DNA from 4 places in the Virgibacillus sp. Bac332 genome. Region 3 is predicted to be linked to each of the others. Evidence: riboswitches for the same ligand, from Rfam matches in the RefSeq annotation. Region 3 holds a riboswitch; each other region holds the start of a gene.
The links. A riboswitch is a leader RNA that binds a small molecule or an ion and turns the genes downstream of it on or off. The one in region 3 is predicted to bind thiamine pyrophosphate.
Positions count from the first base shown of each region.

Region 1: another riboswitch for thiamine pyrophosphate. It lies ahead of D9782_RS00830 (thiamine phosphate synthase); the one in region 3 lies ahead of thiW (energy coupling factor transporter S component ThiW).
Region 2: another riboswitch for thiamine pyrophosphate. It lies ahead of D9782_RS20915 (ABC transporter substrate-binding protein); the one in region 3 lies ahead of thiW (energy coupling factor transporter S component ThiW).
Region 4: another riboswitch for thiamine pyrophosphate. It lies ahead of thiT (energy-coupled thiamine transporter ThiT); the one in region 3 lies ahead of thiW (energy coupling factor transporter S component ThiW).

Region 1 is NZ_CP033046.1:168,837-172,159, forward strand. Features, by position in the region: gene thiS (sulfur carrier protein ThiS) at 1-199, opposite strand, end outside; gene thiO (glycine oxidase ThiO) at 159-1,310, opposite strand; gene D9782_RS00830 (thiamine phosphate synthase) at 1,294-1,908, opposite strand; TPP riboswitch at 2,010-2,121, opposite strand; gene D9782_RS00835 (BCCT family transporter) at 2,265-3,323, opposite strand, start outside.
Region 2 is NZ_CP033046.1:4,260,779-4,264,101, forward strand. Features, by position in the region: gene D9782_RS20905 (ABC transporter permease) at 1-582, opposite strand, end outside; gene D9782_RS20910 (thiamine-binding protein) at 582-872, opposite strand; gene D9782_RS20915 (ABC transporter substrate-binding protein) at 876-1,889, opposite strand; TPP riboswitch at 2,205-2,314, opposite strand; gene eno (phosphopyruvate hydratase) at 2,657-3,323, opposite strand, start outside.
Region 3 is NZ_CP033046.1:1,585,072-1,588,394, forward strand. Features, by position in the region: gene thiD (bifunctional hydroxymethylpyrimidine kinase/phosphomethylpyrimidine kinase) at 1-710, opposite strand, end outside; gene tenA (thiaminase II) at 710-1,396, opposite strand; TPP riboswitch at 1,461-1,563, opposite strand; gene thiW (energy coupling factor transporter S component ThiW) at 1,552-2,049, opposite strand; TPP riboswitch at 2,254-2,365, opposite strand; gene D9782_RS07600 (DUF2642 domain-containing protein) at 2,634-2,828, shown strand; gene D9782_RS07605 (hypothetical protein) at 2,842-3,039, shown strand.
Region 4 is NZ_CP033046.1:2,863,758-2,867,080, reverse strand. Features, by position in the region: gene D9782_RS13590 (YflT domain-containing protein) at 1-94, shown strand, start outside; gene thiT (energy-coupled thiamine transporter ThiT) at 606-1,175, opposite strand; TPP riboswitch at 1,284-1,386, opposite strand; gene D9782_RS13580 (M3 family oligoendopeptidase) at 1,646-3,323, opposite strand, start outside.

The DNA.
Region 1 (3,323 bases), 1.4 Mb from region 3:
ATCCTCCTCCTACAAAATGAACAATTTCAATAGTATCCCCATTAGTTAATATTGTTTCGTCATACACTGTTTTATTAATAATTTGTTGATTCTGTTCGACTACCGCGAGTTTCGCTTGAATGTTAAAGCTTTTTAGTAACTCGCCAATAGTTGAATCCTTAGCTACCTCCACCTGACGTCCGTTCACGTGTATCTGCATATGTGATCCCCTCTTTCCTGAAACGATTTGGTGTAAAAAGACGCTGGATCGATGATGGTACATAACGCTTTAAGACCATATCACTAACTAGTTTCCCTGTAGCAGGAGCAAGAAGAATACCATTTCGATAATGTCCGGTTGCAAAATACAAATGGGGAATCTCAGGATGTTCTCCAATAATTGGCTTACCATCTTTGGTGCCCGGACGAACACCAGTCCAACAGCTATGCAGTTCTTCCTGCTTAAACGATGGGAACAACTTCAATAAGTGATTCATTAATTCAAAAATGCCACCTGTTGACGTATAACTATTGCTATCATCATGATAGCTAGTTGCACCAATAATATAGCGTCCGTCTCGTTTTGGTACCAAATACAGATTGTGAAAGAATAACGTCTGCTGAATAGATTGAATGCTTGGCTTTATGGCAAAGCATTCTCCTTTTGTTGGGACCATTGGATTCATTAATCCTGTCGCTTCAAACCACCTCCCACTTTTTACACCTGCCGCTACAACAACATGATCAGCTGAGATAACATCGTTATCGATTTGAATATGAAAAACATCATGGTCATGGACTATTTCTCCAACTTGACAATTCTCGATCAACTGACCTCCCATTGATAAAGATGCCTGTTTAAAAGCTTCACACACTTTCAATGGTTCTACATGTCCATCTCGCCGCATATATAATCCCCCTACTGCCTGGGATAAAGCTGATGTTCGTTTCCTAATCCCTTCCGCATCCAACCATTCTAAGCCTTCAAATGCATTTTGTTTTGCTCGCAGTCTTTGCTTCTGTTCTTCATTCGTAGCTATCTCGAGTATACCGTTGGTGGAAAGCTGAATATCAATCCCTGATAACGAAAATAGTTCTTTGCTTAGAGATGCATACATATTTCTACTTGCTTGGCAAAATTGATAATACGTACCTTCCTGATCATTTTCTGTGTGTACACCAAGCATGCCCGCAGCAGCTTGTGTAGCTTTTCTTCCACTTCTACCTTGTTCAATTACCGTCGTTACAACCCTACTTTTACTTAAATAGTAAGCAATGGATTGCCCAATAACGCCTCCACCTATAACCACTACATCAACGTGTCTCTTCATATCGATTCACCTCCTTTCGAAACGATTGCACTGCCTGCAGTGGATTATTTTGACTAAAAACACCTGACATTACAGCAATCCCACTTGCCTTCGCTTGATAAATATCCGTTACCTTTGCGCTTGTGATTCCACCGATTGCATAAACGGGAATGCTCACCTCTTTTGCAACTGCTGCTAATTTCTCTACTCCTTTTGGTTTCACCCCTTTCTTGCTCGCTGTCGAAAAGACATGACCATACAAAATATACTTAGCACCTAGCTGCTCCGCTCTCTTAGCTACTTCGTTGGAGTGCGTCGATACCCCTACTTGTAAACCGGGGGATTGTTTTCGGAGATCGTGTACCTCTTGTATTCGCTTTTCTGAAAGGTGAAGTGTCTTCACATTCGTTTCACCAGGTAGTGTTGTATGGCCATGAATAATTAGTTTTTCTTCCGGAACTCCTTGTGCAAGCACACGTTGAATGAACAAAGAATAGTCCTGCTCGGTCATTTGTTTTTCTCGTAGAATGACAGCATCAAGATAGGGAATAATACTCGCTATTGTCTGGATAAGGTATTTCTCCTCCTGTTCACCGGTAGTCACCGCAATTAGTTTCATCACTTCCTCTCCTTTTCTACAAAAAAATGCCACTTTTCCAGCAAAGGAAAAGTGGCATGAATCTATAACGATATCCTAAAAAAGGTATATGTCGCTGATACACACTACTCCTGTCACTTTCCTCCGCTGGTTCTTACTCCAGTTCAGGTTCAAAGGGTCTCCATGTCACACATAGATCTCAGCCATTACGTAAAGGCACCCCTAGTGAAGCGTAATTTAATTATTCAATATGCATTTGTCTATAAAATACATGATTTTGGACTATTCGTCTACCAAAAATGAACAATTTTCTATTTTTTTGCCATTCTCTACTAACAAAAGAGCTGACCTAATGAGCCAGCCCCTTAACATCTCTTTTATTTGGTATAGCGTTTAACTTCATCAATCTTTTGTTCTTTTGCAAGTTCACGAGTTGCGCGTGGCGCGGTCCAAAATGTGGTTAACATGAGTAACGATACAGGAACAGCCGTCACCACAATAAAGGATTGTAGCGATCCAACACTATCCTCGCCAATAGTGATGAGTACAGTTGCGACAAGTCCCATAAGAATTGCCCAGAACACACGCAGGAATTTCGATGGATCTCCATTACCTGTAATCGCCATCGAGATGGTTAATGACATCGAATCGGTTGTCGTTAATACAAACACAATAGTTGCTACTAAAAAGAAGAAACCGATAATCGTACCAAGTGGCAATTGTTCTGCGATAGCAATCATAGCTGCTGGAGGTCCAGCACTATTTAAAGCTTCAGATACGGCACCAGGGTTATTCATTTCAGCAAAAATCCCTGTGCCACCAACAACTGTAAACCAGAACGTCGTTACCACAGGTGCAATTACCGCAACAGCAGTTACAAGCTCTCGAATTGTGCGACCACGAGAAATACGACTAACAAACATCGCCATCATTGGACCATAGCCAATGAACCAAGCAAAGAAAAAAACGGTCCATAAGCCAAGCCAAGCTCCATCTCCACGGAAGGTGTTTAAGGTTAGGAAGTCTTGGACATATAATCCAAATGATTGCAAATAGGAATCAAAAATAAATAATGCTGGACCTAGAATAATCACAGCAACCATTAAACAAACTGCGAGAATAATATTATAGCTGCTTAAAATTTGGATTCCTTTATGAATTCCTGTCGCAGCAGAAATCCCAGCTGCTAGAACAATAACGATAACAATAAGACATTGTACAAATAAATTATTTGGTACACCGAACAATGCACTTAATCCATAACCTGCTTGTAATCCAAGGAATCCAATTGGACCAATCGTACCAGCTGCCACTGACACAATCGAAAAGGCATCAACAAACGTACCAAGTGCACTTTTTTTCATAATCTTATCGCCAAAGATCGGATAAAGCATCGATCTTGGCTTTAATGGTGCATTTCGATGATAATGGGAATA
Region 2 (3,323 bases), 1.9 Mb from region 3:
AGATATCACCGCTCCCATTACGCTATATGTCGCCGATATCTTTAAACCACTAAACAAAGAAGGTAATCCATATGGCCACTCTAGCTTACGAAAGATTTGCCCTTTACTGGCACCTGTCATTTGCATATAGTGTTTCAGTTCTCCACTTGTTTGTCTAAATCCATCTAAAGCTGCTATAGTTATTGGAAAAAAACAAACAAGTGTAATAACAATTAATTTCGGCAATATTCCAAAACCAAACCAAATTACTAATAAGGGAGCTAAAATAATAATAGGTATATTCTGTGATATTATTAATAATGGATAAAAGGCTTCCCTAACTGTCGGAATGAGATGAAGACAAACAGCAACGAGCGTACCTACACTGCTGCCTATCATAAATCCGATAATCGATAGTTGGATAGTCGATTGTAGATGACTAGCATAATTTGGCCAGCCATTGACAGCTTCTTGCCATATTACACTTGGAGCAGGTAGTAGCCAAGCTGGGATCGAAAAAATACGACAAGCTATTTCCCAACTGATAAGGAAAAGGATGAGGACCAGAGCTGGTCGCCATCCCTTTTCTCGCAATCTTCTCATTAGCGATACTTCTCCGTTAATTGTTCCATGGAAGCTCCAGAAGGTTGATAAAGAACCTTCACCTGTGAAATAACATTTTCACAACCAATTTCAGTCATCCTTTTATTCATCTTCTCAATAATTCCAAATAGTTCTGCAAGATCACCTTGCATTGTAGTTTCTAGTGGACTTACCTGATACTTAACTCCGGAATGATCGATAATCTTAATCGCTTCATCCACATACGGAATAACATCTTCACCATTTTTCGTTTTCGGGATAATTTGAATACTAACTAGTGCATCTGCCATCATTTATTCCTCCTTTGTTTCTGGTAAAAACTCATTTGTAAATGCTTTTTCACTATCTAACGGTTTATCTAACAGCTCATTCTCATACATCCAATTGGCGTAATTCTCCCATACCTCTTGCTTTTGTTTCCCCCACTGGTCCGCATCATCTTGATACTTTGACGCTAACCAAGCTTGACTTGCTTTTACTAATTCTGCATCCAAATCAGGAACAGCGTTAATTAAGATATCAGCGGCTTCCTCTGGTTGCTCAATTGCTAGATTATAACCTTTAGATACTGCAGCTAAGAATTGCTTAACTGTTTCTGGATCATCTTTGATCATTTTTTCATTGGTAGCTAAAACCGGCGTGTAATAATCTAAATTTGACGAATAATCGGTTAAATACACCATATTAATTTCTTCATCACGGAGCTCTGCCTCTACACCAGTCCAACCATAATAAATCCACGCAAAATCAATATCTCTTTTCACCGCAGTAAAAAAGTCCGTATCGCCCATGTTGATAATATCAACTGATTCTACATTAGCATTTTCCTGCTGCATGAGTGAGGTTAGAACCGCTTTTTCTACCGGAGCTCCCCAGCCACCATATGTTTTATCTTCAAAATCTTTAGGTGTAGTAATCTGTTTATTCTTGGGTGAGGCAAAACCTGAGGTATTATGCTGTATAACAGCAGCAATGGAAACAATCGGTATATCTTGTACACGAGCTTCAGTAATCCCCTCCTGATAACTCACACCAAAATCTGCTTTACCAGATGCAATTAACTGATCTGCTCCCGCTTCACCAGGCATAATTATGTCCACATCAAGGCCTTGCTCTTCAAAATATCCCTTCTCTTTTGCAACATATAATCCTGTATGATTCGTATTTGGTGTCCAATCAAGTACAACAGAGATCTTTTTCTTTTCTGTTGAGTCATTGTTCTGCTGACTTTGTTCTTTCTCTTCTGTACCACATGCCGTTAATATAAGCAGTGTAATCCCTAAACTAAGCAGTAAAAGCTTCTTCAATGTTTTCCTCCTCTTGAATACCTTTCTCATTGTAAGGAACAGCGTATGTATCATCTTGTTTGACTGTAATTCCTTCGCTAAGAATAAAAGCGCAAACACCCGATTAGCAACGCAGCGACGATTCAACGGAGATAAAGGACTCACGGTGAGCTTGCGAGCCGATGATGATTTAGATTAGGGCGATTCATGATGAAGTAGCCTAGTTTCTGGGCGCTGGAGCTGGACGCAGCTCAACACGCAAATTTTATAATTTCTTAGACTATAAAAAATGCCCTAGATGGTTAATCACCATTAGGGCATATACAACTTAATATTTGATGTATCAAACATGTTCCCTACGCTGGTTTAAACCAGATCAGGTTCTAAGAGTCAGTACCTTACGGATACAATCTCAACCAGCAACACTGGTCCCCCTACAACTTTAGTATTCTATTATTAATTCCATAGTAACTATGACATAATTCGTCCATTTAATCAAGTTTAAGAAACTCAAAAAATATAGAAACTTCTATGAACATAGAAGCAACTTCTGCATAAAGTGACACTTTAATCAGTGGGGGTTTTATTTATCCCACATTGATTGTTAGCACCACAGACCTAAAATCCTTTGAACCGACCGGACATTTACCGGCAATCGATCCTCCACTTCCCCATAGTGGTTTTACTTTATTGCTTAAAGTGGATTATTACTGCCAGTTATATGTGTGGGATAAACCTATAAAAAACCTCTTAAAGTATAACCACCATACCTTAAGAGGTTTTCTTCCCTATTTATTTAGGTTATAGAACGCTGTCTTACCAGCATATTCACCCATGCCTGCTAGCTCATCTTCAATGCGAAGCAGTTGATTGTATTTAGCTACACGATCTGTTCGAGAAGGTGCACCTGTTTTGATCTGACCTGCATTAGTCGCTACAGCAATGTCAGCGATCGTTGCATCTTCTGTTTCTCCTGAACGGTGTGAGATAACCGCTGTATAGCCAGCGCGTTTTGCCATTTCGATTGCTTCGAACGTCTCTGTTAATGTACCGATTTGATTAACTTTTACTAAGATAGAGTTTCCAATACCTTGTTCAATACCTTTGGAAAGCTTATTAGTATTTGTTACAAATAAATCATCTCCGACAAGCTGTACTCGTCCACCAAGACGATCTGTTAATACTTTAAATCCATCCCAATCATTTTCATCTAGTCCATCTTCAATGGAGATAATTGGGTATTTGTTGATCATGTCTTCATACCAATCAACCATCTCTTCAGAAGTACGAACAACACCTTCACCTTTTAGATTATATTTACCATCTTCATATATTTCTGAAGCAGCAACATCCATTGCAAGCTTCACTTCTTCTCCTGGCTTGTAACCAGCAGCTTCAATTGCTTCCACAATTGTTTGTAAAGCTTCTTCATTAGAAGCAAGGTTTGGTGCAAAT
Region 3 (3,323 bases):
TGTTTCGCCTGCTTTACAGCTTCGTAAAGTGGTAGACCTTTACTTAGATGAGCAGTAATTGCCGCTGAATACGTACAACCTGTACCATGTGTATTCTTTGTTTGAAACCGCTCTGCTTCGAACGTGTAAAGCTTATTCCCATCATATAAATAGTCGACGGCTTTACCTTGCAGGTGGCCACCTTTAACAAGTGCTGCGCGTGCTCCAAAGCTTTTGACGATCTCGAAAGCCGCTTCTTGCAAATCACTTGTATTATCAATAGATTGTCCTGTAATATACTGTGCTTCAGGAATATTAGGAGTAACTACAGTCGCTAATGGTAATAGCTGCTGTTTGAGAAACGATCGAGCATCTTCCGATATTAATGGATCGCCACTAGTTGCAACCATGACAGGGTCCATGACATAGTTCACAACTGATTTGGACAAGTGCTCTGCAATAACCTGCATCATATCTTTGTTCGCAATCATACCTGTTTTTATGCTATGCACAGGCATATCTGATATAACTGAGTTTAGTTGCTCATTTATCATCGTAACAGGTAGATGGTGTACGTTTTGCACACCGGTTGTATTTTGTGCCACAACAGAGGTGATTACAGACATTCCATATACGGTTAGTTCTTGAAATGTTTTTAGGTCTGCCTGTATGCCAGCACCGCCACTCGGATCTGTTCCAGCAATAGTCAGCGCGCAAGGTATGCTAGCCATTAGCTGTTCACCTTTTCTGCGTTTGGCCATGATTCACATGTGTAGGCCATTTCCCAGAATTTAAGCTCCAGCTGGCAGCTTTTTCGAAAAGCTTCTCTAATGAGATCTTTTTCATCCTTGGCAGCATTTTCTGCAAGTATATCCAACCGTTTTCTCAATTCAAAGGTGGTATTATCTACATCACCACTTGCATAGAAACTAATCCAATCGTAAAAAGGGTGATCTTTATTAGGATTATACTGCTCCATTAATTCCCTACCAATTTCTAAGTATGTCCAAGGGCATGGAAGTAGAGCTCCTAGTATCTCACTAGACGTTCCCATTTGTGCATGATACATCATATGTTTAATGTAATGATCTGCAGTAGGTGGCAAAGGGTGTCCTTGTAAGGACGCATAGTCCACACCGATATGATTGCAGAAGTTATGATGTGGGTGGATTTCATCGTTTAATATAAAATTTATTTGATCAAAGAAATAAGCAATATCATCACGTTTCTTTGATTTGGATAGCGCTATTCCATAAATTTGCATAAAGGCATTTAAGTATTCAAAGTCCGCTTTAATATAATGTGCGAGCGCATCTTTAGAAATCTCGCCAGTCCCTATCCCCTGAACAAAGGGATGATTAAAAATAAGCTGGAAAATATCATTGTTTTCTTCTCTTAATTGATCAGTGAAATTCATATTTAGCCTCCTTCTATTATGGGAAGCCACTAGAGGTGTAAAAGTAGATAAATAGAGGATAATAATATGTTCCCCACTACTTTCCTGCGCTGGTATTATCCAGATCAGGTTCAAAGGGACAAAGGAAAAGTCCTTATCTCAGCAACAAAGCGCCCCTAGTAGTTTCCTTGTACGCGTATCGTATCTTCTTGCTTTACTCGTAATAAAATGAACCAGCCAATAAATGCGCCAGTTATGCTACTTACCAAAAACGATGGCATGAAAATGAAAGCGCCAGCAGCACTGTCCATAAACAATTTAGCAAATGGAACCGCTATGAATGATCCGATAATACCAGTACCAATGCTTTCTCCGATCACAGCCCACAGCTTTCTACCAAACCACTGATAAAAAAGCCCAGCAAGGAAAGCACCAACCATTGCTCCCGGAAAAGCAAGTAATGTACCAATCCCCAGCATATTTCGTAAAATTCCAATCATAAAAGCTATGACTACGGCTGGACCAGGTCCCAGTATTACTGCCGCCATTACATTTACTGCGTGCTGCACTGGATACGCTTTAGCAATTCCAGCAGGAAACCATAAGAATTGTGCTCCTAATGTTCCAATTGCTACGAAAATTGCCATCAATGTTAATACGTGCGTTCTTCTCACTTATTCCCTCCTTTCTATAAAAAGTGAGCATAGGACAACAATAGGAATTACCGACAATATGCGGTATAGCTTACGTCCTACACGCCTCTCCCCAGTAGCTATGGATGCTAAAGGTAGACAGCAAAGCATAATATACATCCACTCTGTTCTTATGAAAAAAACCAGATCCTCCATGGACCTGGCTTTGTGTAAGAAAATAGAAAGACGTTGCGTCTACTACTTCCCTCCGCTGGTATTAACCAGATCAGGTCCATAAGAGTTAGAAACGTCACGTGTTTCCTCTCAGCCCACATATTGGGCACCCCTAGTAGTTAAGTAACTTGTGAATTTAATTATGCTTTCAGCAACTAACAGAATCAAGCATAACAAATATATTGTTATTTGTCATGGGAAAAAAGGAATATAGCGTCTACCATTTAAAGCGCCTTTTTTTAATAGGCTTATTTGATAGGTTATCATCTATTATTTTATTTATGTTTATATGATAATGGTGGAATTAGTGATCCATAGAAATAAATGCCCTTACAGCTTAGTAAATGTAGCATATGGTAAATAGAAATTTATTATAGAAAGGATGAATCTAATTGGCACTTACTCCTTCTAAAATTAAACAAGTACTTCTAAATTTAATAAATGAACAAGTTCAAATTACTACTGCTTTTGGAATGGTAACGGGAACAGTTGATCAGGTTAAGAATGATTATACTGTCATTATCGAGGGATCTGGCGACCAAGTTTTGGTGAGACTGTATAAAATTGAGCTTATTAGTGAGCTATAAAGGAGGAATATAGATGTTCCAAATAAATCTTTTTGCCGAACTTTTAACGCGTATAGGCTCTGATGCTGAAATAGCTACTGATAATAATTTAATAGAAGGTACGCTTCTAAAGGTAACTTCACAATTGGTAATCGTTAACGATAATAGTGGTTATGGGCCTCAAGAAATATATATAGCATTTAATGCTATTAATTTTGTACGATTTTCTTAAGAATAATAAAGTTAGGTTTTGTTGGTTTAACAGTATTACTTTTGATTAAAAAGTATAACTTCTCGATTTGAAGGAGTTATACTTTTTTTAGTTATGCACCGTGCATGGATGAAAACTTGGCGTTGAAAGTCTGCTACAAGCTTGGCAGTAGGAACTGTTAGCGCATGGAAATGGCTATCGTGTGGTAGTGACTGAAAGAAGCTGGGCGTAAACTTCTGAACTGACGAACAGAAACTAGACAGAAGGTTTGATTAGTTCAGATAAGTCTGTAACATAAGACAAAG
Region 4 (3,323 bases), 1.3 Mb from region 3:
AGCAGAAGCTGAAAACTATGAGGAAGATATGGATGAAGGAAAAGTACTCTTGATTGTAACTAACCATGAGGAAGTTAATAGGTATTTACAATAAAAGCATAAATCTCTACTATACAGTAGTTTTTCATAATTAAACGTTTTAATCTGTCAGTAAGAAAAAGATAACTTGCTTATGATAGGCAAGTTATCAATGCTGTTTCACCAATTCTAATTGGGTGAAGCAGCTTTTCTCATAGTCTAGGAAGAAAATATAAAATTTACCCATTTGGATAAATAGGGGCGTGTTGAGCCGCGTCCAGCTCCAGCGCCCAGAAACGATGTGACTTCACAATCGCCCGCCCTACGAGCTGACTAGCTCCAGTCGCTACGTTTCTAATGCGCTTTTGTTATGAAATAAAGATAATAAAGAGCTTGGGAAAAAACAAAATATTTCTTACTCTGAATAATCATTTTATCAGTCTCGATAATAATTGCCGCAATTGATTAAGCTTGATTTCACCTCTCACTATAACTCTAAACTACTAAATAGAAAATAGTGGGCAAAATCCTCGAGTCAATAACTACCCACTAATCTTCGTATATTTATTATGAGGAAAACTCCTAGATTAAGCGGACATACGTAATAGTGTACGTGGTTGTTTTTGAAATAAAAAGAACACAAGAACCGTACTTAATATAAAGCCAGGTAACATGTACGATCCGTTATATAGCAACGAGTATAACCATACAGGCTGACCTTCTGGCGCAAATTCACCAAAGAATACAATCCCTCCAGTGAAATGGGCTAAAAAGCGTAAAGCTGATCCTAAAAACACGCCTACAGCAATATAATATAGGCTTGTTTTCGTTTTTCCTTCTTTAACTACTGCTTGGACAGGTTTTGCAAAAATTCCTGCAAAACCTAATACGGTAAACGCAACAATATAATCTAAGAACCCTTGTAGGGGTACGAAGACTGTTGGCCCAAATAATAATTGTAATCCTCCCAACAGCAATCCAGCTAATAAACCGCCCTTGACCCCCCAGCGAAATGCGACAATAAAAATCGGTATCATCGCAAAGGATATGGAGCCACCTTGAGCCCAAACCTTAAATGATAAAAATGGTATAAAATCCAATAAAAATGCAAAAGCTGCAAAAATGGCTACTTCTACTAAAAATAATGTGCGCCTCATATCTTTCTCCTCCCCTTTTTTATGCAGTTAAGTAACTTATCCATACAAAAAAAGCAATGCCAAGGGGAAGACTTCCTGATGGGGAATCTGCTCACATTACTTTTCTGTCCATCAAAAAAGCCACCATCCCTACGCTAGTACTAACTAACAGGTTCAAAGGGTAAGAACAGTTATGTTCACTCTCAGCCAATTGGCTCCCCCTGTAGGCTTCTAACTTATATTTGCTTCTTTTGTCTTACTGTTTAGTGAAACTTCAATCAGTGGGGGTTTTTGTTTATACCTCTGATTGAGAGATAAACTAATCAGACATTTACCGGCAGTCGATTCCCCCACTTACCAATAATGGTTTCACTTTATTCCTTGAAGTGGGGTTCTTACTATCAGTTACATGTGGAATAAATAAGAAACTACTTTTCACTGCCTATTTACTACAAGTATTGTACATGACATATCGTAAAAACACAACAGCGTTACAACGAAAGATATTCGTCAACATCATTGACACATAATTGAATAGCAGCTTCCCAGAATTCAGGCTTAGTTAAATCTGTATCCAAATGTTTTTTAGCAAGATCCTCTACGTTCATGCGACCAGTATCCCTTAAAAGCGAAATATATGCATCTTCAAAACTATCTTCGTTTTCTTGTGCTTTTGCATAGATACCTAGACTGAAAAGATAACCAAATGTATAAGGGAAATTGTAAAATGGCACCCTTGTTATGTGAAAATGTAATTTAGATGCCCAAAAATTAGGATCATACTCCGATAATGCATCACAATATGCCTCTTTCTGTGCTTCTATCATCAAATCGTTTAATCTTTTCACTGGCACTAATCCTTGTTTCCTTTCTTCATAAAAACGCCTTTCAAAGATAAAACGGGAATGTATATTCATAAAAAAAGCAATGCTCCGCTGAATCTTATCCTCTAATAAACTTTTCTTTTCCGCAATCGAACGTGCGCTTTTTACCGACGCATCTGCAACAACCATTTCAGCAAATGTTGACGCTGTTTCAGCAACATTCATTGCATACCGTTGATTAAGTCCATTTACATCATTCATTACATGTTGATGATAAGCATGCCCTAACTCATGAGCTAACGTTGCAATATTAGATGAAGTACCTGAATAAGTCATAAAAATGCGTGTTTGCTTACTATCAGGGAAACTTGTACAAAATCCTCCCGGACGCTTATTTGGACGATCCTCAGCCTCAATCCACCTATTTTCAAAGGCCATTTTCGCAAAATCAGCCATTTGGGGACTAAACTGAGTAAAATGTTCGACAATAAAGTCAGCTCCTTCTTCAAACGACGAAGTCTTAACCACTTTGTTTACTGGTGCTCCAACATCATAAATACTTAGTTTGTTAAGTCCAAGTAGTTTGGCCTTGTTCATAAGATACTCTACAAAGGGATGCTTATATTTTTTTATTGCAGTCCACATCGCATCTAATGTTTCTTTTCTCATACGGTTCAAAGCCAATGGTTCTTGCAAAACTTCATTCCAATTTCTATGCTTATATGTTTGTAAACGAAAGCCAGCTAGGTGGTTTAATGTTTGACCAAATAAACTAGCGTTATTCTTCCAAGCTTTATCTAGCTGTTGAAACACTTGCTTACGATATGAACGGTTTGGGTGTGTTAGTTTATTTGTAGCCTGCCCAATAGAATAGCTTTTCGTTTCCCCATCCTCTACCATATCTACACTCATATTTCCTATAATCACATCGTACATTTGTCCCCAAGCGTGATATCCATCAATTGCCAGATCATTGATAAGAACCTCTTGATCTCGCACCAATTGTTCGTTTGCATGATTTCTAAATTCTTCTAACACATATGCTACATCAACTAAATCCTCACTTTTTACAAGTTGGTCCCATACTATGTCAGGAATGTCGACTAGTTTTTGTTCAAATGTCGTTTGAATCGTATCCATTTCGGCTTTTATTTCATGGCGTCTACTGACTAATAAATTTGCTTTCTCGTCTTTAAGATTCTGTGCACTTAAACAGCTTATAAAAGCAAATGCTTCTCGTACTTTCTTCATCGTTGCTTCCAATTGTTTAATAAGTAACACTAATGTTTCTTTATCTCCGTCTCGTTTCTTAGGAGAAAAGTAAGATACCGTGTTAAAAAGGTTT